DNA from 3 places in the Blastococcus deserti genome. Region 3 is predicted to be linked to each of the others. Evidence: riboswitches for the same ligand, from Rfam matches in the RefSeq annotation. Region 3 holds a riboswitch; each other region holds the start of a gene.
What was found. A riboswitch is a leader RNA that binds a small molecule or an ion and turns the genes downstream of it on or off. The one in region 3 is predicted to bind cyclic di-AMP.
Positions count from the first base shown of each region.

Region 1 (6,985 bases), on a different contig from region 3:
CCGCCAGCACGCTGACCGCGGCCGGCGGCGCCGTGCCCCCGACCATCGGGCGCGTCACCTCCTGCTACGGCTCCCGCTGGGGCACCCTGCACGCCGGCATCGACATCGCCGCACCCATCGGCACCCCGGTCCACACGCCGGAGGACGGCGTCGTCCTGGAGGCCGGCCCGGCCAGCGGCTTCGGCCTCGCCGTCGCCGTCGAGCACGGCGACGGGACGATCACCCTGTACGGGCACGTCAACCAGATGTTCGTGTCCGCGGGCGAGGTGGTCACGGCGGGCCAGCGGATCGCCGAGGTCGGCAACCGCGGTCAGTCCACCGGGCCGCACCTGCACTTCGAGGTGCACACCGGCGGCCTGTACGCGGACCGGGTCAACCCGGTGCCGTGGCTGACCGCTCGCGGCATCTCCCTCGGCGGGGGCTGCTGAGCACTGCTCACCTCGCGGGGCAGGATGGGCGCGTGAGGACGGCGGTGGACAGCACCTGGCTGCGTGCCGCCGTCCTCGGGCTCGTGGTGGCGGTCGGCGGAGTCCTCGCGCTCATCGTCGACCTGCCCGCCGTCGGCGCCGTCCGCGCGTGGGTCGACGGCGCGGGGCCGTGGGCCTGGGCCGCCATGGTCCTCGGCCTGGCGCTGGTCCTCCTTGCGCCGGTCCCGCGCTCGGCACTGTCGGTCCTGCTCGGGGTCGTCGCCGGGTTCGGCCCCGGGCTCGCCGTGGCCCTCGCCGGCGGGCTGCTGGGCGGGCTGGCCGCCTTCGGGCTGAGCCGGGCGCTGGGCCGGCCGGCCGTCACCCGGCTGGCCGGCCGGCGGCTCGCGCGCGTCGACCGGCTGATGGTCGACCGGGGGTTCTGGCCCCTGCTGGTCGGACGGCTCATGCCCGTCGTCCCGTTCGTGGTGCTGAGCTACGGCGCGGGCCTCACCGCCGTCCGGCTCGGCCCGTACGCGCTGTCGACCGCGATCGGGCTGGTGCCCAGCACCGTCGTGCAGGTGGGCGTCGGGGCCTCGGCGGGGCTCCTCGCGGCCTGGGCGACCACGGTCACCGTCGTCCCGGTCGCCGTGGTCGCGCTCGTGGCGGTCGGGCTGGTGGCCCTCGCATGGCGGCGCCGGCGCCGGATCGCCGGCTCCGGGCCGGTGCCTGTCGCCTAGATCAAGAGGACGGTGCCCGCGGGCGGCCGCCTCCGTGCGGTGACACGAGCCCCCGTCCCGCCCTCCGACCCGCACGGGCGCCGTGCCGGAGCCGCGTGCTGAACGTCATCCGGCCGTCTCGCTGTGTGCTGCCGCGCTGCCGTCGGCCGACACGGCTCCAACTACTCTGCGCATCGGTGCAGCGACGCCACGAGCACCACGGCGAGCCATGGGGCCGACACCCTGCGAGTACGGGGGCCGCTCGCCGGCGATCGGCGTCTTTCCGGCCCACTGCGTCCCTTTGTCCCGTTCCGGCCACGGACCTAGCGTCGTCGCGGTCCGCACGGGCCTACATCCGTCACCGAACCGCGGTGACACCCGTCGGACGCCGCCCAGCCGGGCGCGGGCAGAAGGCCGGCGCCCGGGCCGGGGACCCACTGCAGCAGTGGGGTGAAGCACGCCCGGACGCGTCCGGGGCGTGCCGGGCGAGTTCCCCGCCCGAACCCGTCAGCTAACCCGGTAGGCGGCCACGGAGAACAGGAGACACGTCGTCATGACGGCTGGTCGCATGCCCACTCCCCGCCGGTCCCTTCCTCGCGGTCGGCGTGCCGTGGTGGCACTTCTCGCGGGCGCCGGGGTAGCCCTCACGTCCGTGCCCGCCCAGGCCAACCAGACAGGCTCAGCCCCGGCCGTCGAAGCGCCGGCCCCCTCGGAGAGGCCGACCCCGACCTCCAGCCCCTACAGCATGTGGGACCCGCACGTCCGACCCGTCGTGAAGGAGGTCACGGAGCGGTTCGACGTCTCGACGGTGTACACCCGCGCCGATCACCGTCCCACCCAGGGCCGCGCCGCTGACTTCATGGTCTACGAGGACCGGGCCAAGGGGGACGCCCTCACCCAGTACGTGATCGACAACGCGGCCCGGTTCCGCGTCGAGTACGTGATCTGGCAGCAGCGGATCTACCTCGTCTCCACGGGCTCGTGGCGAGCCATGGAAGACCGCGGATCGCCGACGGCCAACCACATGGACCATCCGCACGTGGCGTTCCTCCCCGCCGGATGACCCGAGTGCTCGCCCGGGGCCGCTGAACCCGCGAGCAGGCACCAGCGCCCCTGCCCGGCCCCGGGCAGGGGCGCTGAGGCCGTGCAGATGCCCCTCTGACGCCCCGCGCCGTCACCGCACCTGTGCACCGACCTCCTAGCCCTTCCGGAAGAGCCGGCCGAGCACGCCCCCGGCGCCGCCGACGGTCCGTGCGGCCAGCTGCAGGATCGGCCCGCCGGGGATGCCCGGCGCGGCCTGCACGATCGGCGCCAGCTGGAGCAGCCCGGCGACGTCGTGGACCTTCAGCCGGCGCAGCGCGACCGCCAGGACGGGGTTGACCCGGCCGGAGGCCGCGTCCAGCAGCAGCTCGGCCGGAGCCTCCACCGCCGGGCCGTCGAGCCGCCCGGGAGCCACCCGCTGCACGGTCCATCCGCCGCCGTCGGAGGCGAGGGCCCAGCCGCCGTCGGGCGTCGCCAGGGTCACCCGGCCGGAGATGTCCATCGACGCGGCCAGCGCGCCGGTGACGTCGGCGAGGGCCGCCAGGCCCGACTGCAGCACGTCGGCCGGCGGGGGAGCGGCCCCGCAGGACACCAGGTCCAGCGCGTGGACGGCGAGCTCGTAGGCCTGCCCGAGGACGACGCTGAGCAGGGGGATCCGGCCGACGACGGACACCGTGAGCGCGGTGTCGAGGTCCTCCGGCTCCTCGGCGAGGTAGCGCGCCGTCGCCTCGCGGTTGCGCCGCAGGGCCGCGAGGACTTCCTCCCGCGGCGCGTCCCGGTGGGCCGCGGTCACCCGCGCGTTGACGGCGTCGACGTCCGGGGGAGTGCCGACGCCGCCCGCCCGGGCCGAGGCGATCAGGTCGGCCATCGCGGCGTGGTCCTCCCAGCACCCCAGGTGGACGCAGATCTCCTGCGCCCGCCAGCCGCTCAGCCGCGACGGGCGGGTCAGGTCCACCGTCTCCGCGCGCTCGATGAACACGTCCCACGCGCGCAGCACCCTGCCGGCGACCTCGTCGCGCCCGGCGTCGGCCATGCCCTGGTGTCGTCCCACGGAGCCGCCCTACCCCGCGGGCCCGGCGGCAGGCATCGCTCCCGGCGTGGCACGCGCCACGCCCGCGGCAACAGAACTCCCCACGATGGGTGGCGTCGGGATCAAGCGGGTCATCCCGCCGGCCGATCGCACGACCGTGACCGAACCCCTGGCCGGCGACCGCCGCGCCCCGCGCGCGCCCGCGGGCGCCGCCGTGCGGCCGGGGTGGGTGCGCCGGTCGGCGACCGCGCTCCGCGCCGGGCTGTACCGGCCGCTGGCGGAGGACGACGCGCGGGCGGCGTACTGGGTACGCCACGTGCGCTACGGGGTGGTGCTCACCGAGGTCGCCGCCTGGACGGTCGTCGGCTACACCGTCGTGACCCACACCCCCGGGCGCCACCACACGGTGATCCTCGCCCTGGCCGGTCTGGCCATCGTGGCCGTCCCGGCGCTCCTGCTGCTGCCGCTGGCGGCAATGATGCGCGACTCCCGTGGGCCGACCCTGTTCTACGCCTGGAACGTCGCGACGGCGGTGCTGGTCATCGTCGGCACCCGCCTGGACGGCGGTTCGACCAGCCCGCTCGACGGCTTGCTGTTCCTCACGCTGACCTACATGGCGGTCGCCTACTCGCCGTGCGGCGTGGTGGCCATGGGGACCGTCATGACCGGCAGCTACCTGCTGCTCGTGGAGCTCCCGGGCGTCAGCACCTCGGGCCTCTTCTTCCTCGCGATCCTGGCGTCGCTCACGATGATCTGCGCGATGGCGTCGGCCAACTCGTGGGCCGCCTACGACCGCCAGGTGGAGCTGATCCGCGCGCAGGAGATCCTCGCCGCGACCGATCCGCTGACCGGCATCCCGAACCGGCGGGCGTTCACCGAGCGGTTGACCGCCGCGGTGGCCGACGCGGCCTGGGGCCACCCGAGCGTCGTGTGCCTGGTCGACCTCGACGGGTTCAAGGCCGTCAACGACGCGGACGGTCACGCCGCGGGTGACGCCCTGCTCACGGCCGTGGGTGCCGCGCTCGGTGCGGCCGTCCGCGAGACCGACACGGTGGCCAGGCTGGGCGGCGACGAGTTCGCCGTCCTGGCCGACGTGTCGGCCGGATTCCGTGGCGAGGCCGTCGCCGAGCGGCTCCGCGCCGCCGTCGCCCGCGTGGGCGCCTCTCACGGCGTGACGGCGAGCGTGGGCGTCGCCGAGGTGGAGCCGGGCGACGTCGTCGAGGACCTGATGCACCGCGCCGACGCCGCCATGTACCGGTCCAAGAGCTCCGGCGGCGACCGTGTGACAGCGCTCTCGTCCTGATCCGGCCTGGTCGCGCCGCGCGTCGCCCACCGCCGATGTGACGTCGACCATTACGCTGAGTCATCGCGGCGGCCGGGTCGCTCACGCGGCCCTGGTGGTCGCCCCACCTGCGGTGATGCCGCTCTCGCGTGCCACCGGGAGACGCGCCAGGCAGGCTGGACGCCGTGCCGATGGTCGTGATATGGGCGTTTGACCAGCGGTAAGAGGCGTCACGCGTGACCATCCGTCACATCCGCCTCAACTGTCCCGGCCGGGCTGGCGCGATGTGCCCTCCATCGTGCAAACTGTTCTCGGGAGCCCTGCTCCGTCACTGTCGAATACAGCCCGTCACCGAAGCGATAGGTCCGTAGGGGAAGACGAGACCAATCGAGTCGATGGAGGTGCCCCGTGCAGCGACGGTCTACCCAGGGTGTCGTCTTCGTGCACGCGTGCCCGAAGGCGCTCTGCCAGCACGTCGAGTGGGCGCTGGAACGCGTCGTCGGCGCGCCGGTCTCCCTGTCGTGGGCTGAGCAGCCCGCGGCGCACGGTTCCTACCGTGCCGAGGTCGCCTGGACCGGATCGCCCGGTACCGGCGCCCGGCTGGTGGCCGCCCTCCGGGCGTGGCCGATGCTGCGTTTCGAGGTCACCGAAGAGGCCAGCCACGGCAACGACGGCGAGCGCATGTCCTACGTGCCCGGCCACGGTGTCTTCCGTGCGCCCACCAGTGCCAACGGCGACATCATGATCAGCGAGCAGCAGCTGCGGCACCTGGCCGCCACCGCGGGATCGGCCGAGGCCTTCCGCCACGGCGTCGACGAGCTGCTCGGTGCCGCGTGGGACTCCGACCTCGAGGTCTACCGGCACGCCGGCGACGGCAGCCCGGTGACCTGGCTGCACCAGGTGGTCTAGGGCCCCTCCGCAGGATCCCGCCGCGAGCGCGCGAGCAGTGGGGCCTGCAGCGGGCCGTCAGGTCACGGATCCGCTACGACACTCCGAGGCCACCCGGGAGGTCGTCGTAGCCTGAGACCGGTCGTCCGGGCGCCGTCGGGGAAGCGGCGTCCGGGCGACCTTCTCATCGGTGGCCACCTCGGGTCGGCGGCGGCCCGAGATCGCGAGACTCACCGTGCGCGCGCCGTCCGCACGGTGCAGCGCGAGGACGGCGACCACGCGGTGAGGACGGCCGGCACCGAGCGCGGGCCGGCATCAGCAGCGAGGCCCGGCACCTGAGCCAGGTGCCGGGCCTCCGTCAGGTCACAGCGGGATGTTGCCGTGAGCCCCACGTCCGGGCGGGGCGGCCGCGAGGGCCTCGACCAGCCGGCGCCTGGTCTGCGAGGGCTCCACGACCTCGTCGACGACGCCGATCTGCAGTGCCCGGTTCACGCCACCGGCGATCCGCTCGTGCTCCTCGGCGAGTCGCGCGTGCAGCGCCTCCCGCTCGCCGGGCGGGACGGCGGCCAGCTTCTTGCGGTGCAGGATGCCCACTGCGGCCTTCGCCCCCATGACGGCCACCTCCGCCCCGGGCCAGGCGAACACCGACGTCGCGCCCAGCGAGCGGGCGTTCATCGCGATGTAGGCGCCGCCGTAGGACTTGCGGGTCACCAGCGTCACGCGGGGGACGACGGCCTCGGCGAAGGCGTGCAGGAGCTTGGCCCCCCGTCGCACGACGCCGTCCCACTCCTGGCCGACGCCCGGGAGGTAGCCCGGCACGTCGACGAGCACGACCAGCGGCACCCCGAAGGCGTCGCACATCCGCACGAACCGCGCCGCCTTCTCGGCCGACGCCGAGTCGAGGCACCCGCCCAGCCGCAGGGGGTTGTTGGCGATCACCCCTACCGTCCGCCCGGCCAACCGGCCCAGGGTCGTGACGACGTTGGGCGCGAACCGCGGATGCAGCTCGAGCCCCGGCCCGTCGAGCACGTTGGCGATCAGCGGCTTCACGTCGTACGCCCGGTTGGTCTGCTCCGGCAGCAGGGCCCGCAGGTCGACGTCGGGCTCGTCCTGGGCCGGCGCGAACGTGCCCTGCGCGGCCAGGAGGTCGACCGCCGAGCGCCCGGTCTCCAGGGCGTTCTGCTCGGAGTCGGTGACCACGTGGACGACGCCGCTGCGCCGGCCGTGCGTGTCGGGCCCGCCGAGCTTCTCCTGGTCGACGTCCTCGCCGGTGACCGAGCGGACGACGTCGGGCCCGGTGACGAAGACGCGGCCGGCCGGGCCCATGATGACCAGGTCGGTGAGCGCCGGGCCGTAGGCGGCGCCCCCGGCGGCCGGACCGAGCACCACCGAGATCTGGGGGACCCGCCCGGACGCCCGCACCATCGCCGCGAAGACCTCGCCCACCGCGTGCAGCGCGGTGACCCCCTCGGCGAGGCGCGCACCGCCGGAGTGCCAGATCCCGACCACCGGCACCCGCTCGCGGACGGCGGTGTCGATCGCGTCGACGATGTGCCGGCAGCCGTCGACCCCCATCGCCCCGCCCATGACGGTGGCGTCGGTGCAGTACGCGACGGCGGCC
Region 1 covers NZ_JBHUHP010000019.1:31,730-38,714, reverse strand. Annotated here, with positions in the region: gene ACFSHS_RS17735 (M23 family metallopeptidase) at 1-428, shown strand, start outside; gene ACFSHS_RS17730 (TVP38/TMEM64 family protein) at 461-1,144, shown strand; cyclic di-AMP (ydaO/yuaA leader) riboswitch at 1,549-1,644, shown strand; gene ACFSHS_RS22590 (VldE C-terminal domain-containing protein) at 1,677-2,186, shown strand; gene ACFSHS_RS17720 (maleylpyruvate isomerase family mycothiol-dependent enzyme) at 2,322-3,215, opposite strand; gene ACFSHS_RS17715 (GGDEF domain-containing protein) at 3,301-4,497, shown strand; gene ACFSHS_RS17710 (DUF3145 domain-containing protein) at 4,885-5,385, shown strand; gene ACFSHS_RS17705 (acyl-CoA carboxylase subunit beta) at 5,728-6,985, opposite strand, start outside.
Region 1: it holds a riboswitch for cyclic di-AMP, as region 3 does, so the genes downstream of both, ACFSHS_RS22590 (VldE C-terminal domain-containing protein) here and ACFSHS_RS11375 (C40 family peptidase) in region 3, are expected to answer to the same signal.

Region 2 (6,985 bases), on a different contig from region 3:
AGGAGGCAGCGATGGACGACGTCTGCGAGGTCGTGCGCGTCGAGGGCGGGATCGTCGTCGGGCACGACGGCTCGAAGAGCGCGCAGGAGGCGCTGGCCTGGGCCGGCCGGCTGGCCCGCCGCGCCGACATCGAGCTCCACGTCGTGCGGGCCTGGGCGATGATGACCGCGCCGCAGCCCAGCAGCTGGACGCCGGGCTACGTGCCGCCGCTCCAGGACTGGGAGAAGGCGGTGCACGACGAGCTGACCACCCACGTCAAGGCGGCCGGGCTCGACCCGTCGGTGCGGGCCACCTGTCACGTCGTGCACCGGCCGCCGGTGCAGGGACTGCTCGCCGCGGCCCAGGGGGCCAACCTGCTGGTGGTCGGCGCCCGCGGCCGGGGCGGGTTCCGCGGCCTGCTGCTCGGATCCACGAGCGACCAGCTGGTGCACCACGCGCCCTGCCCGGTCACCGTCGTCCGCACCGGTGCGACCGGACGCGAGATCGAGGCGGCGTCCGGCAGCGCGGTGGCCGCGGGGTGACGGGCACGCCCCGCGCCGTCCGGTCCGGCCGGCGCGGGCGCTCCCGGCGGCTCAGTCGGTCGGCGAGCTCCCGTAGATGGCGCGCAGCCACACCTCGAGCAGCACGTCGACCACGGCGCCCTCGGTGAGCGCCGGGCCGTCGCCGCTGAAGGTGGCGTAGAGCACGCGCTCGTTGGTCGAGGTGAGCACGACCGCCAGGTCGCGGGCGGACGGGCCGTCCGGCGCCGCCCCGCGGGCGCGCTCCGACTCGATGGCCGACGCGCACCGCTGGACCCAGCCCTCGACGACGCCGGCCCAGAGCCCACGGATCTCGGCGTTGGACGAGCGCGCCTCCGCCCAGGCGAGGGTGAGGGAGCGGTGCGCCCGGAACGTCTCGTAGTACGCGGTGATCGCCCGCTGCCAGCCCTCGCGGGGACCGCTCGCCGGCTGACCGAAGGCCTCGCGCGTCACCGCGTCCGCCTCGGCCACGACCCGGTCGAGCAGGGACAGCAGGACGGCGTCCTTGGACGCGAAGTAGAAGTAGAACGTGGGGCGGGAGATGCCCGCCCCGCGGGCCAGGTCGTCGACCGAGATGGCGCTCAGCGGCCGCTCCGCGAGCAGCCGCTCCGCCGTCTCCAGGATCGCCAGCTCGCGGTCGTCGCCCGACGGGCGCGCGGCACGGCGGCCCCGGGCGGGGGCTTCGCCGGCGGTGAGGGGCACCGGCCGAGAATACCTGTCGGCACCCGTTTCTCGACACCGCGTTGACTCGTTCGACAGGGCGTCGATAGCGTGGGTGCCGCACCGTTTCCCGGCGGCCCCTCCCTTCGCCGGTCAGACCCGGCCCAGACCCTGGAGCGCGCGCATGGCACCGGAGCACGTGGACGTCCTCATCGTCGGAGCCGGCCTGTCCGGCATCGGTGCCGCCTGCCACCTGCAGGAGGAGTGCCCCGGGAAGAGCTACGCCATCCTCGAGTCCCGGGGCGCCATCGGCGGCACCTGGGACCTGTTCCGGTATCCGGGGATCCGGTCGGACTCCGACATGTTCACCCTCGGCTACCGCTTCCGGCCGTGGCGCGAGTCGAAGGCGATCGCCGACGGCCCCTCGATCCGCCGCTACATCGAGGAGACCGCGACCGAGTACGGCGTCCGCGACCGGATCCGGTTCCACCACCAGGTGCTCTCGGCCGCCTGGTCGAGCGAGGGCGCCCGGTGGACGGTGACGGCCCGCCGCACCGACACGGGGGAGACGGTGCAGCTGACGTGCTCCTGGCTGTCGGTGTGCTCGGGCTACTACCGCTACGACGAGGGCTTCCGGCCCCGGTTCCCCGGCGAGGAGGACTTCGCCGGGCAGATCATCCACCCGCAGCACTGGCCGCAGGACTTCGACGCCACGGGCAGGCGCATCGTCGTCATCGGCAGCGGCGCGACGGCGGTGACGCTGGTGCCCAGCCTGGCCGGGGACGCCGACCACGTGACGATGCTGCAGCGGACGCCGAGCTACATCCTCTCCCTGCCCGGTCGCGACCCGCTGGCCCAGCTGCTGCGCGACAGGCTGCCGGCGAGGCTGGCCTATCCGATCGTCCGGTGGAAGAACGTGCTGCTCTCGACGCTGCTGTACCAGTTCAGCCGGCGCCGTCCCGCCGCCGCGCGGAAGCTGATCCGCCGGCTGACCGAGAAGCAGCTGCCGGCCGGCTTCGACGTCGACACGCACTTCAACCCGCCGTACGACCCGTGGGACCAGCGGCTGTGCCTGGTTCCCGACGGCGACCTGTTCGCGGCCCTGCGCCGCGGCGAGGCCTCCATCGCGACCGGGCGGATCCGCGGGTTCACCGAGAAGGGCATCGAGCTCGAGTCGGGCGAGCACCTCGACGCGGACGTGATCGTCACGGCGACCGGGCTGAACCTGCTGCCGATGGGCGGGATGTCGCTCACGGTCGACGGCCGCCCCGTCGACGTGTCCGAGACCGTCTCCTACAAGGGGATGATGCTGTCGGGCGTGCCGAACTTCTCGATGACGATCGGCTACACGAACGCCTCGTGGACGCTGAAGGCCGACCTGGTCGCCCAGTACCTCTGCCGGCTGATCAACCACCTCGACGCGCACGGTTACGTCGCTGCCACGCCCGTGGCACCGCCCGAGGGGGCCGACCGGCCGTTCCTGGACCTCGCCTCCGGCTACGTCCGGCGCAGCCTCGCCGCCCTGCCCAAGCAGGGACGCCGCACGCCGTGGCGGCTGCACCAGAACTACCTCCGCGACGTCCAGCTGATGCGGCGGGGCACGCTGGAGGACGAGGGCATGACGTTCCAGCGGGCCGTGCCCGCTCCCACGACGGAGAAGGCGGTCGCCTGATGGGTCCCTACCAGTTCGCCGGCGGCACCGCCGTCGTCACGGGTGCGGCCAGCGGCATCGGGGAGGCGCTCGCGGTCCAGCTGGCCGCCCGCGGCAGCCACGTCGTCCTGGTCGACCGCGACAAGGACCGGCTGGGCGACGTCGCGGACCGCATCCGGGCCGCCCACCCCGGGCTGACCCTCGCCACGCACGTCGCCGAACTCTCCGACGACGAGCAGACCGCGGCGCTGGCGGCGACGCTGGTCGCCGAGCACCCCGAGACGACGCTGCTGGTCAACAACGCCGGGGTGGCCCTCGGCGGGCGTCTCGACCAGGTCAGCCTCGAGGACTTCGACTGGGTGATGGCGGTGAACTTCCGCGCCGTCGTCCGGCTGACCCACGCGCTGCTGCCGGTCCTGAAGGCCCACCCCGGGTCGCACCTGGTCAACGTGTCGAGCGTGTTCGGCATCTTCGCCCCGGCGGGGCAGGCGGCCTACTCCGCCAGCAAGTTCGCCGTCCGCGGGTTCTCCGAGGCAGTCCGGCACGAGCTGGCGGACAACGGCGTCGGGGTCACCGTGGTGCATCCCGGCGGCATCAGGACCCGCATCGCCGAGAGCGCCCGCACCGGGGCGGGGGTCTCGGCCGAGGAGTACGAGCAGGGCCGCGAGCAGTTCGCCAAGCTGCTCACCATGCCCCCGGAGACCGCCGCGGCGATGATCGTCACGGCGATCGAGAAGCGGCGCCCGCGCCTGCTCATCGGGTGGAGCGCGAAGGTGCCCGACGTCCTCGTGCGGCTCATGCCCGGCTCGTACTGGAAGCTGATCGCCCGCCGGGCGGCGCCGCCGAAGCCCCCGGCGTCCTGACCGACGGACGGAACTGGCGCGGCGCATCCGCCGTCGGTGGGGTGGACTGACCCGGTGGAGGAGTTCCGCTCGGTGCCCGCGGCGTTCGTGCGCGCGCACACCCGGCCGGTCAGGCCCGCGCTGGTGCCCGAGGTGACCCTGCAGGTGGCCGCCGACGTCGTGGCGCTCTGGGAGGCCATCGAGGAGGAGCGGGGGGTCGCGCCGACCGAGCCCCCGTTCTGGGCCGCCGCCTGGCCCGGTGGCCAGGCGCTCGCGCGTTACGTCCTGGACGTCCCGGCGACCGTGGCCGGGCGGTCGGTGCTCGACCTGGGCGCCGGCAGCGGACTGGTGGCCGTCGCGGCGGCGCTCGCCGGGGCCCGGGAGGTGGTGGCCAGCGAGATCGACCCGTTCGGGCACGCCGCCATCGCGGTGAACGCCGAGGTGAACGGCCTCCCGCCGGTCGCCGTCCTCGGTGACGTGCTGGGGGAGGAATCGCCCGCGGTCGACGTCGTCCTTGCCGGTGACGTCTGCTACGACCGCGTGATGAGCGAGCGGGTGCTGCCCTGGCTCGAGGCCGCCCGCGCGAGGGGCGCCGAGGTGTACCTCGGCGACCCGGGGCGGCCCTACGTGCCGACCGACCGGCTGGCCGCCGTGGCGACGTACGACGTGCCCGACACCGAGGGGCCCCAGGTGCGCCGGACGACGGTCTGGCGGCTGCCCTGACCGGGAGGGCGACACGCGTCACGCCGATCCGGCATTGTCACGACTCGATAACGGCGGTTACGTTGGGCCAGTCCGGCCGGACGGTTACCGCCCCATCCGGGGCGGCCGCGCCGGACGCCGCCGAGTCGCCCTGACGCTCCCCTGGAGTGCGGGCGAGCCGGGGACCCACCGCAGTACTGGGGTGAATCCTGCTCCGAGCACCGCTCGGGGCGGGTAGGGCCGCTTCCCGCCCGAATCCGTCAGCTAACTCGGTAGGCGGCCCACGGAAGAAACGGAGAGCCGCAGCATGGCGCGCCCTCGGGCACACCTTGCACGCAGCAGCAGCCGGTACGGATCGCCGCGCGGGACCCGCCTGCGCTGACCCTCGTCCGCCGGGCTCCCCGCCCGCCGGCGCTGCCCCTCGCCCCTCTCGCAGTGGACCGCCCGCGCCCTCGCGCGCCCGGCCGGTCCGCCGCGCCCTGTCATCCGGAGCACAGGCCCCTCATGAACCTCCGCACCACGCTGTCCTCGTCCGCCCGGGCCCTCCGCCCGTCCGGCACCCGCCCGCCCCTGGGCGGCCGCCGCCCGGCTCTCTACCTCGGGGTCGCGGCCGCCGGGGCGCTCATGGTCAACGTCCTCACCGCCGGTGAGCCCGCCGCGGACGCCGCCTCGATGGAGTCGGTGAGCGTGGCCGCGCAGCTGGGCATCCCCGCCCAGCCGGCACCGGTCGCCGGCGACGAGATCGTCGCGCCGCTCGAGCAGCTGGCCGCCAGCCGGAGCGAGCGCGACGCCGAGCGCGCCGCGGCCGCCGAGGCGCAGGCCGCCGCCGACCAGGCCGAGCGGGACCGCATCGCCGCCGAGGAGGCCGCCCGCGTCGCCGCCGAGGAGGCCGCCCGCGCCGAGGCCGCCCGCATCGAGGCGGCTCGCGCCGCCGAGGCCGAGGCCGCCGCCGCTCGTCCCGGGCAGGGCACGTCCGCCGCCACCGCGCCCAAGGGCTCCTACAAGGAGTACGCGATGAGCAAGGTGGGCAGCGCCGGCGAGTTCTCGTGCCTCGAGAACCTGTGGGGCAAGGAGAGCGGCTGGAACCCGAACGCGCAGAACCCGACCAGCACCGCGTACGGGATCCCGCAGTTCCTCGACTCGACGTGGGCCAGTACCGGCATCGCCAAGACCTCGGACGGCTACCGGCAGATCGACGCCGGCCTCATCTACATCGAGGACAGGTACGGCTCGCCGTGCGCCGCGTGGAGCCACTCGCAGTCCAAGGGCTGGTACTGAGGAAGGACCCCGCTGCCCCCACCGCTCGCAGGCTCGCGACCGTTCCCTGCAGCGGGGCCGTTCCAGCACGTCACCCTGCCGCTCGGATGCTCGCGGTGAGCCTCTGGACGGGCCCCTCGCAGGCCGCAGTGGGCCCTGCAGGGCGGCCGTCCGTCCTCGCTTCCGGGGTGTTCCTCCCGCTTTCTGTGTCGTGCAGGACAGGGAATGCGGGAGGAACACCGCAGGAGCGGGGTAGCGCCGTCCCGTGAGCGTGCACGTCGGGACGTCGGGCTGGAGCTACGACCACTGGGACGGCGTCCTCTATCCGCCGGGCACCCCGGCGCGGGACCGGCTGGCCCACTACGTGCGCCGGTTCGGCACCGTCGAGCTCAACGCCAGCTTCTACCGCTGGCCGCGCGACGTCAGCTTCACGGGCTGGCGGCGGCGCCTGCCGCCGGGCTTCCAGCTCTCGGTGAAGGCGCCGCGCGGCCTGACCCACGCCAAGCGCCTGTACGCGCCGGAACCGTGGCTCCCCCGCCTGACCTCGGCGTGGCACGAGCTGGGCGACCGGCGGGCGGTGCTGCTGGTGCAGCTGCACCCGGCGCACCAGCGCGACGACGCCCGGCTGGACCACTTCCTGTCCTGCCTGCCGCCGTGGATGCGGGTCGCGGTGGAGTTCCGCCACCCCAGCTGGCACGACGAGGCGGTGTTCGGGCTGCTGGAGCGGCACGGCGCGGCCTACTGCGTGATGAGCGGCGCCCGGCTGCCGTGCGTGCTGCGAGCGACGGCACCTTTCGTCTACGTCCGGATGCACGGACCCGATCCCGACCACCTCTACGCCGGGTCGTACGGCGACACCGACCTGCGGTGGTGGGCGGACCGGGTGGGGGAGTGGAGCGGCTCGGGGCGCGACGTGTACGTGTACTTCAACAACGACGGCCACGGGCACGCCGTCCGCAACGCCGAGCGGCTGCGCGAGCTCGTCGGCTGAGTCAGTCCGCGAGCAGCCCGGCGCGCTCCTTGGCCAGCAGGGCGGTGCGCACCGCGTCGTCCACGGTCGCGGCGAACACCGGATCGGCCTCGCTCCGCTGCAGGACGGCGTCGATCATCCCCGGCACGAGTGTCGGGTCCACGGTCAGCACCAGCGTTCCTCCGGCGGCGAGGAAGCGCACCGCGCGTTCGCCCGGCGGGACGTCGCGGACGGCGCGGGCGTTGCCCAGGTCGTCGGAGATGACGACGCCGTCGAAGTCCAGCCGCTCCCGCAGCAGGTCGGTGACGACGACGGGGGAGAGGGCAGCCTGCTCGGCCGGGTCGAGCTGCGGATAGGTCGCCGACGACACCATGACGAACGGCTC
Region 2 covers NZ_JBHUHP010000004.1:7,730-14,714, forward strand. Annotated here, with positions in the region: gene ACFSHS_RS04875 (universal stress protein) at 12-521, shown strand; gene ACFSHS_RS04880 (TetR/AcrR family transcriptional regulator) at 573-1,220, opposite strand; gene ACFSHS_RS04885 (flavin-containing monooxygenase) at 1,363-2,850, shown strand; gene ACFSHS_RS04890 (SDR family NAD(P)-dependent oxidoreductase) at 2,850-3,692, shown strand; gene ACFSHS_RS04895 (class I SAM-dependent methyltransferase) at 3,747-4,394, shown strand; cyclic di-AMP (ydaO/yuaA leader) riboswitch at 4,503-4,667, shown strand; gene ACFSHS_RS04900 (aggregation-promoting factor C-terminal-like domain-containing protein) at 4,878-5,651, shown strand; gene ACFSHS_RS04905 (DUF72 domain-containing protein) at 5,896-6,621, shown strand; gene ACFSHS_RS04910 (glycoside hydrolase family 3 N-terminal domain-containing protein) at 6,623-6,985, opposite strand, start outside.
Region 2: it holds a riboswitch for cyclic di-AMP, as region 3 does, so the genes downstream of both, ACFSHS_RS04900 (aggregation-promoting factor C-terminal-like domain-containing protein) here and ACFSHS_RS11375 (C40 family peptidase) in region 3, are expected to answer to the same signal.

Region 3 (6,985 bases):
ATATAGGTCACGACGTCGAGGTGCGAGGCGATGCGCTGCATCAGCTGCCGGCTGCCCGGCAGCGCCACCCAGCCCGTCTCGTGCCCGTGGGTCGCGCCCACCAGGTGTCGCACACCGGCCTCCCGCAGCGCCGGCGCCAGCAGTCCGAGTGGCGCGGCGGCCCCGAAGAAGGCGCTGTCGCAGCCGTGCCGGCGGGCCAGCTCCGCGGCCGCACAAGCGGTGGCGCGGGTGGGCAGCAGCATGCCGGTGGGCCGCCGCACCACCGGATAGGGCAGGGCCTTGTCGTACTCCGTCGAGCCCGGGGAGTCGGAGGCCAGGACCACGACCGACCCCGCGGGACGGCGGGCCAGCAGGGCCGCGACGAACGTCTGGATCCCGCCCTGGCGCGGCGGGAAGTCGTTGGTGACGACCAGGGTCCTGGTCACGGCCGCTCCTCGCCGGCGGTCGTTCCGCCCGTGCCCGGGAGTGCGGTGCCCATGCGGGAGCTCGCACACTGGCTCACGGCCGGTCCTGCTTCGCCCAGTCGGCGGCGAACGCCAGCCGCTGCGCGGCGGTCGGATGGGACCCGAAGAACCACTGCCAGGCGGCGGGGGGATCAGGATCCCCGAGGTTGGTGCGGATCAGCCGGCGCTGCATGTCGATGAAAGCGCCAGGGTCCTCGGTGAGGTCCAGCGCGTGGAGGTCGGCCCGCGCCTCGATCTGCCGGGACACGAGGTTCTGCACCGGCGTCGAGACCAGGGTGCCCACCGACAGGAGGAACACGACCAGCGGCACCACGCGCGGGTCCCCGGCTCCTTCCGCCCCCGCCCGGCGCAGGAGCGGCGTCGAGGAGAGGAGCCAGCCCAGCAGGGCGACGGCGCCGGCCGCGCCAAGGGCGCCGGTCAGCGTGCCGGTGAGGACGTCCCGGTTCACGACGTGGCCGAGCTCGTGGGCCACGATCGACTCGATCTCGTCATCGGGCAGCTCGGCCAGCACGGTGTCGTAGACGACGATCCTCCGGGTGGAGCCGAACCCCGAGACGTAGGCGTTGAGCGCCGTCGTCCGTCGCGAGGCGTCCGACACCAGGACGTCCTGCACGGGGACGCCGCTCTCCTCCGCCAGGGCCAGCAGGTCGGTGCGCAGCTCCCCCGCCGCCAGCGGCTCGAAGCTGTTGAACGCCGGCTCGACGACCACCGGGTACAGGAACGACGCGACCACCACGAAGCCGGCGGCGGCCGCCGCCGACCAGGCCCACCAGGTGCGGGGCGCCCGGCGGGCCAGCCACAGCAACGACAACAGCGCCAGGGCCGTCAGCACCGCGCTGATCGCTGTCGACACCGCCACGTCACGGAGCCACAGGCCCCAGCTGCGGGTGGAGAGGCCGTACCGGTGACGCACGCTCTCCGCGTAGGCCGAGACCGGCAGGGTCGCCAGCCGCCCGACGACCGTGAGTGCGGCAGTGCCGAGCAGTGCCTGCGCGACCCAGCCCCCGCCGACCGGCCGCGCCACCGTCCGGACCAGCCGGGCCCCGAGCGGGGTCAGTCCCAGGACGCCCGAGACGCCGAGCGCCAGCAGCAACGAGACCAGGGAGGCCGGCCGCAGGGCCGCGGCGAACGCCTCGGCGCGCTCCACCTGCGCGGCGGAGAGACCCGCGGTGGGATCCACCGGGGTGTGGCCCCCGGCGGGCTCGGGCAGCGGCACCCACGGCGTCCGGACGGCGATGACGACCACGACCGCGATGCCCAGGACGACCGCGGTGAGCAGTGCGGCGCGAGCACCTGTCCGACCCGCCCGGCTCACCGTCCCCCTCGCCCCGCCGGTCGGCCGCTCCGCGCCACGGACCGATCCTAGGCGGCCCGCCGGCAGCTTCCGACGCGGCGAGGACCGGTGACCCATCGAAGTCACCGGCCCTGGCCGAGGTGGTGCGGAGGTCAGCCGGCGATCACACGGGCCGACTTCCGCACCTCGGTCCGCTCCTCGCTCGTTCCTCGCTGCGATGCGCCCGAGGCTGTCAGCCGGCGATCACACCGGCCGACTTCCGCACCTAGGTCCGCTCCTCGCTCGTTCCTCGCTGCGATGCTCCCGAGGCTGTCAGCCGGCGATGCGGCGGGCGTGGGTGAAGCCGCTCATCGAGTTGAAGTCGACCACCATGACCGGCTTGCTCGACGTCGACGCGTGGACCATCTTGCCGTTGCCCACGTACATCGCCACGTGGCTGGTCGGGCTGTAGTAGAAGAGCAGGTCGCCCGGCTGCAGGTCGGCGACCGACACCGGCGCGCCCATCTGCGACTGGCTCCGGCTCGAGTGCGGCAGGCTGACGCCGGCCGCGGAGTAGGCGTACTGCGTCAGGCCCGAGCAGTCGAAGGCGTCGGGGCCGCCGGCTCCCCAGACGTAGGCGTCGCCCACCTGGGCCAGCGCCGTGTCCACCGCGGCCTGCGCCGCGGCGCTCGGGGCGACGACGCCACTCGGGGCGGCCGCTGCCTCGCCGCCGTGGGCACGCGCGACCTCGGCCTGCTGCGGAGCACTGAGGGCGTCGTACTGGCGCTGGTAGTCGGCGATCCGGTCCTCGAGCTGGGCCTGCTGGGCGGCGATGTCGTCGACCGCCTCCTGCGCCTCGGCCTGAGCCCGGTCGGCCTCGGCCTGCGCGCGATCGGCCGCCTCCGCAGCCTCCGCGACCTCGGCGACCTGGTCGTTGGTGTGGCCGGCGATGGCGTCCAGCGTGCCCAGCTGGTGCACGAACTCGTCGGCCGAGTCGCTGGTCAGGAGGACGTCGAGCCGCGAGAAGCCCTCGCTGGTGTAGGCCGTGCGCGCCAGCTGCCGGACCTGGCCGTCCAGCGCATCGAGCTGGGCCTGGGCCTCGGCGGCGGCCTGCGTGGCGCCGGCGGCGGCCGCCTGCTGCTGCTCGAGCTGCACCTTGGCTTCGTTCAGCTGCTCGGTGACGACCTCGAGCTCGTGCTCGGCGTCGGCGACGAGGCGGGCGGCCTGCGCCGGGTCGGTCACCTCGCCGGGAACGGCGGTCGCCGTGCCGGGGAGGACGGTGAAGGTGAGGGCTGCGGTGAGTCCGAGGAGGAGGCCCGAGCGGAGCCATCCGACGTGTCCGGCCCGGGGGTCGGACGGACGAGCGGTGACGGACTGTTCGAGGGCGTGCGGCAGTACAGCGTGTGGGGTCGCCACGAGCGGCGGCTCTCCGTTTCTTCCTCTGCAACCGCCGACCGAGTTAGCTGACGGGTTCGGGCTGGGAAGACTGGCCCTATCCCCTGCGCACCGGCGAACCGGCCCGGCAGGAGAACTCACCCCAGAACTGCGGTGGGTCCCCGGCTCGCCGTCGAGCACCTCACAGGCGCCGTCGGGCGATTAGGCGGTGTCCGTCCGAGGTCACCCCTCTGCGGGCGACGACCGCTCGGGCGGACCGGCTGACCCTACGACCGTGATGTTGCCGTGACAAATGGACGGTCGTGGGACGGGTGTGGCGGACACCCCCGGGGCGGGGCATCCGCGCTGGTCAGCGCACCGCCACGGAAAGGTGTGACCTGTAGCGGACTGTTCCGTCCGTATTGCTCAGCCGGTGCGCCGGTCCCCGTCGGCGCCGTCGCCGGACCCCTCCCGGTGGCGCAACGGCGGCACGAGACCGACGTCGGCGAGGGCCCGGACGGCACGGCGCTCCACGTCGTCGAACTCGACGACGACCCCGGCCGGTGGCACGACGACGTCCTCGGCCGTGATGCCTGCCTCTCCGGGGGACGTGCGGGCGCGTCCGCTCATCGGCACGACGACGGGATCGGCGCTCTGCCAGCCCGGCGGAGCGCCCAGCAGGACGGTGACGACGCAGTCGGCGCAGCCGGCCGGGCGCGCGGTGCAGGTGTCGCAGTCGATCAGCATGGTTGTCTCTCCTCCGTGAGTCGCCCCGCACGGTAGGAGCAGCCACCGACAATTCCGCCCGCCCCACCCCGGGCGGTCCGGTCAGGATCCCGCGTACTCCCAGTGCCACGGCTCCTCGCGCCCGTTGCCCGGCTCGGCCCAGTCGGGGTGGAGGAAGCCGAAACGGCCGGCGTTGGCCTTCATCCACGCGTACTGCGGCGTGCCGAAGGACTCGATCCCGCCGCAGAGGTCTACCGCCAGTCCCCACCCGTGGTTGCTGGTCCCCGGCACGGCGGCCAGCGCCGGCTTCTGCCCGTAGAGGCGGACCTGACTGGCGTAGGTGCGGTAGGAGTCGGTGATGCAGAGGGGCGCCCCGAACGCGCCGGCGTATGCCCCGGACATCGCCCGGTACGCCGCTGCCGCGTCGCAGCGCAGGGTGTGGCCGGCCACTCCCAGCGGGCACATGGCGCTGGGCGGGATGAGCCCGTTCGGATAGCCGCCCCACGCCCGCGCACCGTCGTAGCTCGGCGGGTAGACGGCGTTGCCGCACTCCACCCGGAGGGCACCGCCGGTGGGACCGGGGGCCGCCACCGGTGCCCGCTGCCCCAGGCTGGGACGACCGATCCCGAGAACCTGGTCGGCCGGCAGCGCGCGGACCACGACCGCGCCGGCCCGGGCGTCCGCGGCGAGCATCGTCCTGGGGTCCAGGGCGATCCCCACGTGGCCCAGACCTGACTCCGCCGTGCCCAGGAAGACCAGGTCCCCCGGCAGCACGTCGGCCGGCGCCACCGGCGTGGTGACGGCGAACAGCTCGGCCTGGGTGCCGGGCAGCGGGAGGCCCGCCGCGCCGTAGACCGACTGCACCAGCGACCCGCAGTCCCACGACTCCGGTCCGGCGGTGCCCGGGGCGTAGGGCAGGCCGAGGGCGTCCATCGCGGCAGTGACCGCGGACAGGGTCTCCGCGGGCAGCACCAGCAGCGACGTCGGCTGTCGCGGCAGCTGCGCCGCTCCCCGCTGGGCGCCTCCACCGCTGCCGCCCACCGGGACCAGCCCGGCGGGCAGCCCTGCCGGGGGGCTCAGCAGGGCGGACGCGGGCGGTGCGGTGATCCCGGCGGCGGCCAGCTGGTCCAGGTACGCCCGCCAGTTGGCGGCGGTCCGCTCGTTGACCTCGAGCTGCTCGCGCTGCAGCTGCGCCAGCTGCCGGTCGACCGTGCCCAGCGCCGCATCCAGCTCGTCGGTGACGGCTGCCGCCGCGGCCTCGAGCTCGGTGACACGGGCAGCGACCGCGTCCGCGCGTTCCTCGGCCCGGGCCAGAGCCGCCGTGGCCCGCTGCTGCTGGTCGAGGGCGCCCCGGCGGAGCTCCTCCGCCGCGCCGATCACCTGGGCGGCGTGCGCGTCCACGGCGTCGAGGAAGCCCATCGCCGAGACGACGTCGCCGGGATCACCCCCGGAGAGGAGGAGCGTCAGCGGCGTGAGGGCACCACCGTCCCGGTACACCGCCGCGGCGTACTTCGCGACGACGGCCTGGTGGACGGCGAGCTCGGCCTCGGCGTCGGCCACGACCGCCCGGGCCTCCGCGACGGCCTGCTCGGCGTCCGCCAGCTGATCCCGTGCGGCGGCGACCTCCGCGTGCTGCTCCTGGAGATCGGCCTGCACCTCGGCGGCCCGCTGCTGCAGCTGGTCGAGCGCGCGGCTGTCGAGCACCGCCGACGTGCCGCCGGGCTGGTCGCTGGGCGCCGCGGCCGCGGGCTGGGCCGCCGCGGCCGCGAGGGTGGTCGCCGCCAGCACGGTGAGCGCCCTGCGGACCGCCGTCCCACGGGGGCGCCACCGGGACCGCGGGAGCATCACACCGCCTTCACGTGCGCCGGGGCCGCCCTGGCCCCACCCGGGGTGATGGTGTCGCGCCGATGCCCGTTCCGCCAGGAGATCGGGCCGCGGCCCTCCTCCCGGGCGACGTCCGACGGAGGGGTGACCCCTCCCGCTGCGCGGCGCGGCGCCTGCCGCACCGGCGCGGCATCACAGGAGTGTCATTACCCCGACCTACCGTCCCGCCCGTGCCCTCCTCCCCCGCTCCACCCCGCTACGGGCAGGTCGCGATCGACGACCTCGGCACGCCCCTGGCCGACGTCACGTTCGTGGTCGTCGACCTGGAGACGACGGGCGGATCGCCCAACGACAGCGCGATCACCGAGATCGGTGCGGTGAAGGTGCGCGGCGGCGTGGTCCTCGGGGAGTTCCAGACCCTGGTCGATCCCGGCCGGGAGATCCCGCCCTACATCAGCGTGCTGACCGGCATCACGTCGACGATGGTCGCCGCCGCCCCGCGGATCGGCACGGTGCTGCCGTCCTTCTTGGAGTTCGCCCGCGGCGCGGTCCTCGTCGCCCACAACGCCCCCTTCGACCTCGGGTTCCTCAAGGCGGCCTGCGCCGAGAACGGCCTGGCCTGGCCGGCGGCGGCGTCGGTGGACACCGCCGTGCTGGCCCGCCGGCTGCTCACCCGCGACGAGGTGCCCAACTGCAAGCTCGCGACGCTGGCGCCCTACTTCTCCGCCACCACCTCCCCCACCCACCGGGCGCTCGACGACGCCCGCGCCACGGTCGACGTGCTGCACGGTCTCTTCGAGCGGCTCGGCCCCCTCGGCATCACGTCCCTGGAGGAGCTGACCGGGCTCACCCGCCAGGTCGACCCCGAGCGCCTGCGCAAGCGGCACCTGGCCGACGGCATCCCGCGCGGGCCGGGCGTGTACCTCTTCCGCGGGCCCCGCGACGAGCCCCTCTACGTCGGCACGTCGAACGACCTGCGCAGCCGCGTCCGCAGCTACTTCTCTTCGAGTGAGCAGCGCAGCCGGATCACCGAGATGGTGGCGCTCTCCCAGCGGGTCGACGCCATCCCCTGCGCCCACGACCTCGAGGCCGCCGTCCGGGAGCTGCGGCTGATCGCCGAGCACAAGCCCCGCTACAACCGGCGGTCCCGGTTCCCGGAGCGCGCGCTGTGGGTGCGGCTGACCGAGGAGGCGTTCCCCCGGCTGTCGGTGGTCCGCCGGGTGCGCCCGGGGGCCGGTGTGTTCCTGGGCCCGTTCCCCGACCGGCGCGCCGCCGACGCGGCGGTGGCCGCCGTGCACGAGGCGCTGCCGCTGCGGCAGTGCAC
Region 3 covers NZ_JBHUHP010000010.1:111,095-118,079, reverse strand. Annotated here, with positions in the region: gene ACFSHS_RS11385 (glycosyltransferase family 4 protein) at 1-425, opposite strand, end outside; gene ACFSHS_RS11380 (M48 family metallopeptidase) at 499-1,779, opposite strand; gene ACFSHS_RS11375 (C40 family peptidase) at 2,071-3,153, opposite strand; cyclic di-AMP (ydaO/yuaA leader) riboswitch at 3,170-3,350, opposite strand; gene ACFSHS_RS11370 (hypothetical protein) at 3,538-3,858, opposite strand; gene ACFSHS_RS11365 (D-alanyl-D-alanine carboxypeptidase family protein) at 3,940-5,682, opposite strand; gene ACFSHS_RS11360 (DEDD exonuclease domain-containing protein) at 5,892-6,985, shown strand, end outside.